One region of the Nocardioides sp. JCM 18999 genome, then DNA from elsewhere that is predicted to be linked to it. Evidence: riboswitches for the same ligand, from Rfam matches in the RefSeq annotation. Region 1 holds a riboswitch; the other holds the start of a gene.
What was found. A riboswitch is a leader RNA that binds a small molecule or an ion and turns the genes downstream of it on or off. The one in region 1 is predicted to bind glycine.
Positions count from the first base shown of each region.

Region 2: linked by a shared signal. The riboswitch ahead of gcvP (aminomethyl-transferring glycine dehydrogenase) and the one ahead of gcvT (glycine cleavage system aminomethyltransferase GcvT) in region 1 are both predicted to bind glycine.

Region 1 is NZ_AP043887.1:3,111,277-3,114,677, reverse strand. It holds gene gcvH (glycine cleavage system protein GcvH) at 1-174, opposite strand, end outside; gene gcvT (glycine cleavage system aminomethyltransferase GcvT) at 221-1,324, opposite strand; glycine riboswitch at 1,375-1,488, opposite strand; glycine riboswitch at 1,489-1,581, opposite strand; gene ACZ5J1_RS15440 (M20 family metallopeptidase) at 1,615-2,856, opposite strand; gene ACZ5J1_RS15435 (hypothetical protein) at 2,903-3,401, opposite strand, start outside.
Region 2 is NZ_AP043887.1:1,456,857-1,460,257, reverse strand. It holds gene gcvP (aminomethyl-transferring glycine dehydrogenase) at 1-1,875, opposite strand, end outside; glycine riboswitch at 1,947-2,033, opposite strand; gene ACZ5J1_RS07070 (MerR family transcriptional regulator) at 2,062-2,664, opposite strand; gene ACZ5J1_RS07065 (bifunctional nuclease family protein) at 2,864-3,373, opposite strand.

The sequences.
Region 1 (3,401 bases):
CTCGCCGCACGCCTGACCGGCGGTGACCTGCGTGCCGACCTCGGGCAGGTCGACGAAGACGACGTCGCCGAGAGCGTCAGCGGCGAACGCGGTGATGCCGACCCGGGCGGTGTCGCCGTCGCGCGAGATCCACTCGTGCTCGGCGGTGTAGGACAGGTGGGTGGGGATCGTCATGGGTCTCTCCTGGCTGGTTTCGTGCTGCTCGGTGGGTGGGTGGTGCTCAGCGGGCGCGGACGTAGAACGGCAGCGCGACGACCTCGGCCGCGACGGCGGTGCCCCGCACGTCGATCGACAGCCGGGTGCCGGGTGCGGCCAGCTCGGGGCGGACGTGGGCCATCGCGATCGGGTGGCCGAGCGTGGGCGACGGCGACCCGCTCGTGACGGCGCCGACCACGTCACCGGTCGCGGTGTCGAGGACCGGGTAGCCGGCGCGCGGGGAGCGGCGCCCCTCCGGGACGAGGCCGACCAGCAAGGTGCGCGGGCCCTCCTCGCGCCGGGCGGCCAGGGCTGCGTCGCCGACGAAGCCGTCGGGCTTGTCGGCCACGACGACCCGACCGAGGCCGGCCTCGAACGGGGTGGTCGAGAGGTCGAGCTCGTGGCCGTAGAGCGGCATCCCGGCCTCGAGTCGGAGGGTGTCGCGGCACGACAGCCCGGCCGGGACCAGCCCGTGCTCGGCACCGGCCGCGGTGAGCGCGTTCCAGATCGCGACCGCGTCGGCGGGGGAGCAGTAGATCTCGAAGCCGTCCTCGCCGGTGTAGCCGGTGCGGGCGAGGAGGACGTCGACGCCGGCCAGGGTGCCGCGGTCGATGGCGTAGTACTTCAGTGCCTCGACCTCGAGGTCGGTCAGCGCGGCGACGATGGCCGCCGAGGCCGGACCCTGCACTGCCAGGAGGGCCCAGTCGGTCGAGCGGTTCGCGACGTCGGCGTCGTACTGCGTGGCCCGTTCGGCCAGGGCGGGGAAGACGGCGTCGACGTTCGACGCGTTCGCGACGACGAGGTAGTGCTCCTCGGCGAGGCGGTAGACGACCAGGTCGTCGATGATCCCGCCGTCGGGGGCGCAGATCATCGAGTACCGGGCGCCGCCGACCCGGATCGCCGAGGGCCGACCGACCAGTGCGTGGTCCAGGGCCCGGCCGGCGTCGGGGCCGGTGACCTCGATCTCGCCCATGTGGCACAGGTCGAAGAGGCCGGCGGTGGTCCGGACGGCGTGGTGCTCGGCGGTCTCGGAGCCGTACCGGATCGGCATTGCCCAGCCGGCGAAGTCGGCGAGGTGGGCGCCGAGCTCGACGTGGAGGTCGTGCAGCGGGGTGGGGCGGGACGTCATGGGTGGAGGCTCTCTGGCGTGCGCCGGCGGAACCGGCGGGCGGATGGATGCCTCCCCGCTCTGTCATGGGACCTGAGAGCTTCACCGCCCGATCCCGTGAGGGGGGGCGGCTTTCACCGTCGGTGCGTTCCCGCAGTGGGTGGGAACGACTTTCCAGAGTTCGCCTCGATGCAGCGGTCAGGGGGCCTGAGAGTTTCTCGGGGAGAGTTGCTCCTTCGGCGCCCCGCGCAGGGCGGGGACTCTCCCGCTGCACGTTGATCGGCGATGTGTCTTCAGTTGTGCGGCAGACCTTAGACGGTGGGTTCCTCGGCTTGCTCGTCAGGGCGGTTCGCGGGGACCCGGGTGGCGCCGGCGGGGCGCTGCCGCTGCAGCTCGAGGACGGCGGCGCGGGCCTCGGGGTCGAGGGCGAGGTCGACGATCGCGGAGGCCATCGCGGTCGCGCCGACGATGATCGCCTCGTCGGCTCCGGCCGAGGCGGTCTCGGCGGCGAAGTCGGCGGTGTGCGGCATCCCGGACGCGCCACGGACGGCGAGCATCGGGTGGATCGAGGGCACCACCTGGCTGACGTTGCCCATGTCGGTGGAGCCGCCGGTGAGGGTGCCGAGCTCGGTGTTGATCACCCGGCCCTGACGCTCGATCGCGGCGTCGAAGCGGTCGGCGAGGAAGCCGTGCTGGACCAGGGGTTCGTAGATCGGGTCGACCGGGACCACCTCGTACGTGCAGCCGGTGGCGATCGCGGCGCCCTGGACGCAGGCCAGGAACTTCTCCTTGAGCACCCGCTGCACCTCGCCGTCGGTGGAGCGGACCTCACCCTCGACGACGGCGGTAGCGGGGATGATGTTCGAGACGTCGCCGCCGGAGAGCGTGACGGCCGAGAGGCGTACGCCGTCGGGCAGCTGCTGGCGCAGCAGGCCGAGCGCGACGTGCAGGACGGTCGCGGCGTCACCGGCGTTGATCCCCCCGTCGGGGGCCGCCGCGGCGTGCGAGGCGCGGCCGGAGAAGGTGACCCGGAAGCGGTCACGGCCCTGCGAGCCGCAGTCCCGGGTGGGGACGGTGAGGTCCGGTCCGGGGTGGATCATCAACGAGACGGTGGCGTCCTCCCACGCACCCGCCTCGAGCATCAGGGCCTTGCCGCCGCCGACCTCCTCGGCGGGCGTGCCGAGCAGCTTCACGGTCAGGTCGAGCTCGTCGGCGAGCTCGGCCAACGCGATCGCCGCGCCGACCCCGGCGGTGGCGATGACGTTGTGCCCGCAGGCGTGACCGACTCCCGGGAGGGCGTCGTACTCGGCGCAGACCGCGACCGTGAGGGACCCGGTGCCGCGGACCGCTTCGATCGCGGTGTCCAGACCGTAGACGCCGACCTCGGTGGCGAATCCGGCGCTGCGGAGCAGGTCGGCGACCACCTCGGCGGAGCGGTGCTCGGCGAAGGCGAGCTCGGGGTGGGCGTGCAGGCTGTGGCTGGCCGCGACGAGGCGCTCCTGCCATGCGGCGAGCACTCCCTCCACCGTCGCGTGGGCCTGGAGGCTGGTCATGGTGGCCAAGTATGGGCCCGCGGGCAACGACCGTGACGGTGCCCCCTCAGCTGGGCGGGTTCTCCGTCACGGTCAGCAGGAAGACACCGCGGGTCGGGTCGGAGATCACCGTCCGGGCCCGTGCCAGCCGGGCTTCGAGCTCGGCTCGCTCGAGGTCGTCTCGCAGGTCCTGCAGGGGATCGGCGGACGCGGGCTTCAGCTTCGCCCGGTTCTCCTTCTCGGTCACCCGGGCGCCGGACGTGAACGGCTGGGACAGCGCGGCTCCGGCCTCGTAGGCGTCCTTGGCCGCTGCGGGCAGGGTGGCCAGAGCCTGGTTCTGCTTCACCTTCGGATCGGTCCGGTCGGAGGTGACCGAGGCCACCAGCCCGTCGTCGTCGAAGGTGATCGCGAGACTTCCCTCGTCCTTGTTCGCCAGCAGCGGGAGGAACTCGTCCTCGCGGTCGGAGCGGACCACGATCTTGCGTTCGACGCTGGTCGGCGCCAGCGCGTAGGGGCCGCCGGCCGTGTCCCGGGTGACCGTCCAGGTGGTGAGGGTGACCAGCTCC
Region 2 (3,401 bases), 1.7 Mb from region 1:
CACGACCGCGCGCATCCCGGCCATGATCGCCGAGGCGGCGTTGGTGCCGTGCGCCGAGGAGGGCAGCAGGCAGACGTCGCGTTGACCCTCGCCGTTGGCCAGGTGGTAGCCACGGATGGCGAGCAGCCCGGCCAGCTCGCCCTGGGATCCGGCGTTGGGCTGGATGGAGACGCGGTCGTAGCCGGTCACCTCGGCCAGCCACCCCTCGAGCTCGGCGACCAGGACGGCGTAGCCGGAGGCGTCCTCGGCCGGGACGAAGGGGTGCAGGTCGGCGAAGCCCGGAAGGCTGATCGGCTCCATCTCGGTGGTGGCGTTCAGCTTCATCGTGCACGAACCCAGCGGGATCATGCCGCGGTCGAGCGCGTAGTCACGCCCCGAGAGCTGGCGCAGGTAGCGCAGCATCTGGGTCTCGGAGCGGTGCGCGCCGAAGACCTCGTGGGTGAGGAACGGCGTCCGGCGCACCAGGGCGTCCGGGATCGCCGACGCGGTGGTCCGGTCGAGCTCGTCGACGAGACCCTCGACGTCGGTGCCAGCCGGCACCGCACCGAACGCGGTGAGGACGCCGACGACCGTGGCCCGAGAGGTGACCTCGGAGGTCGAGAGCGCGACGGTGTCGGCGTCGACCAGACGGAGGTGGAACCCGGCGGTGCGGGCAGCCTCGACCACAGCCGCAGCCCCGCCCGGCACCGCGACGGTGATCGTGTCGAAGAACGACTCCGAGACCAGCGCGAGGCCGGCGCGACGCAGGCCCGCGGCGACCACGGCGGCGTAGCGGTGGGTGCGCCGCGCGATGTCGGTCAGGCCCTCGGGACCGTGGTAGACCGCGTACATCGCGGCACCGACGGCCAGGAGCACCTGGGCGGTGCAGATGTTGGAGGTCGCCTTCTCCCGGCGGATGTGCTGCTCCCGGGTCTGCAGCGCGAGCCGGTAGGCGGGCCGGCCCTCGGCGTCGATCGACACCCCGACCAGGCGTCCGGGCAGGTGCCGCTCCAGACCCTGGTGCACGGCCATGAACCCGGCGTGCGGGCCACCGTAGAAGAGCGGGATGCCGAACCGCTGGGCCGATCCGACGACGACGTCGGCACCGAGCTCGCCCGGCGACTCCAGCACCGTGAGGGCCAGCAGGTCGGCGGCGACGACCGCGAGGGCACCGCGCTCGTGGATCCGGGCGACCAGCGCACCGAGGTCGGGCAGCGACCCGTCCGCGGCGGGGTACTGGACGAGCACACCGGCGATCGAGCCCTCGGGGAGCTCGTCGGCGAGGTCGGCGACGATGACGTCGATCCGCATCGCCTCGGCACGGGTGCGCACGACCTCGATGGTCTGCGGCAGCGCGCGGGCATCGACCACGAAGGACCCGTTGCCGTTGGCCTTGTTGGCGCGGCGGACCAGGGTCATCGCCTCGGCGGCGGCCGTTCCCTCGTCGAGCAGCGAGGAGTTCGAGACCGGCAGACCGGTGAGGTCCCCGATCATCGTCTGGAAGTTGATCAGGGCCTCGAGGCGGCCCTGGGAGATCTCGGGCTGGTACGGCGTGTAGGCGGTGTACCAGGCCGGGTCCTCGAGCACGTTGCGCCGGATGACGGGCGGCGTGATGGTGGCGTGGTAACCCAGGCCGATCAGCGACTCCGCCGGGTTGTTGCGTCCAGCCAGCTCACGGGCCAGGGCGCTGACCGCCTGCTCGCTCATTGCGGGCGGCAGGTCGAGCTGCTCGTGGCTGCGGATGCCGGCCGGGACAGCGGCGGCCATCAGCTCGTCGAGCGAGCCGAAGCCGAGTCGCGCGAGCATGGTCTGCTCGGCCTCGGTGGTGACACCGATGTGGCGACGTACGAACGGGGACGCGGCGTCGAGCTCGGCGAGCGTGGGCGAGTCGGTCACTCAGACCTCCAGGGGCGTAGGGGTGATCACCCTCCCCCTCTGTCGCCCCGACGGTGGGACTTCAGACTCGCCATGTCCGCGCGGTCGTGGTGCCTGAGAGATTCCGGGGAGGAATTGCCCCTTCGGCGCCCGACTCGGGACTCTCCCGCGCGGCCTTCGTAGCAGCGCTGAGTCTAGCGCAGCCGATCAGCCGATCTTGCGGGCGGCCCGACGCGCGGCGAGTTCGTCGCCCTCGACGGACCCCGTGGACTCGTCGTCCGCGGCACGCTCGCTCGGCAGGGCCGACAGCGTGCCCTCGATCTCGCGCCACACGCCACCGATCGCGATACCGAACACGCCCTGACCGCCCTGGAGCAGGTCGATGACCTCGTCGTTGCTGGTGCACTCGTAGACCGAGGCACCGTCGCTCATCAGGGTGACGCGGGTGAGGTCGTCGGTGCCGCGCTCACGCAGGTGGGTGACGGCCGTGCGGATCTGCTGCAGGGAGATGCCGGCGTCGAGGAGGCGCTTGATCACCTTGAGGATCAGGATGTCGCGGAACGAGTAGAGCCGCTGGCTGCCCGAACCGCTGGCACCACGGACGCTCGGCTCGATCAGGCCGGTGCGGGCCCAGTAGTCGAGCTGGCGGTAGGTGATGCCGGCCGCGTTGCAGGCCGTCGGTCCGCGGTAACCCGCGTCACTGGGCAACGGAGAGACGTCATCAGTGAACAGCAGGCCCTGCTCGTCCGCTTCGGCGGCGGCCGCGAGTACCTCGGCGCTCTGGCCGTTCTCCTGCTCGTGCTCCAACACGTTGTCCTCCGTGAGGTCTACTCCGTTGAGCGTAACTCCGAAAGGGGAAGTCCGGGTCATCCCGATCAGGGAATCTCACCGGTGGAGTTACAACAGAGACACTTCACCGTAGGCCTCGTCCCCCATCGGGTCAAAGACCTTCCCGGCGTGTCGCAACCCTCAACCTCAGATTGAGACTCAGGGTTGGTGCCGAACCTGCTCAATCGGTGGAGAAGTCCTCCGGGCTGACGTGGTCGAGGAACTCGCGGAACCGCTCGACCTCCTCCGCGGCATCGACCTCGGGCGCCTCGGCGTCGGCCTCGTCATCGTCCCCGCCCTCGGGGATGTAGACCCCCGCCTCGGCGAGCACCCCGTCGGCACAACGGACCGGCGCGCCGACCCGCAGGGCCAGGGCGATCGCGTCGGACGGACGGGCCGAGACCTCGACGCCGTTGTCGAAGGCGACCACGGCGTAGAAGACGTTGTCACGGACCTCGGTGATCCTGACCTCGGCGACCTCGGCGCCCAGCGCGGTGATCACGTCTCCGAGCAGGTCGTGGGTCAGCGGTCGCGGTGGCACGACGCCCTGCTGGGCGAAGGCGATGGCCGTGGCTTCGACGGCACCGATCCAGATGGTCAGGTAGCGCGAGCCGTCGACCTCGCGGAGCAGCACGAGGGGCTGGTTCGAGGGAACCTCGACCCGCACCCCCAGGACGTCGACCTCACGCACGTCGTCAGCCTACGTCAGTGGAGAAGTC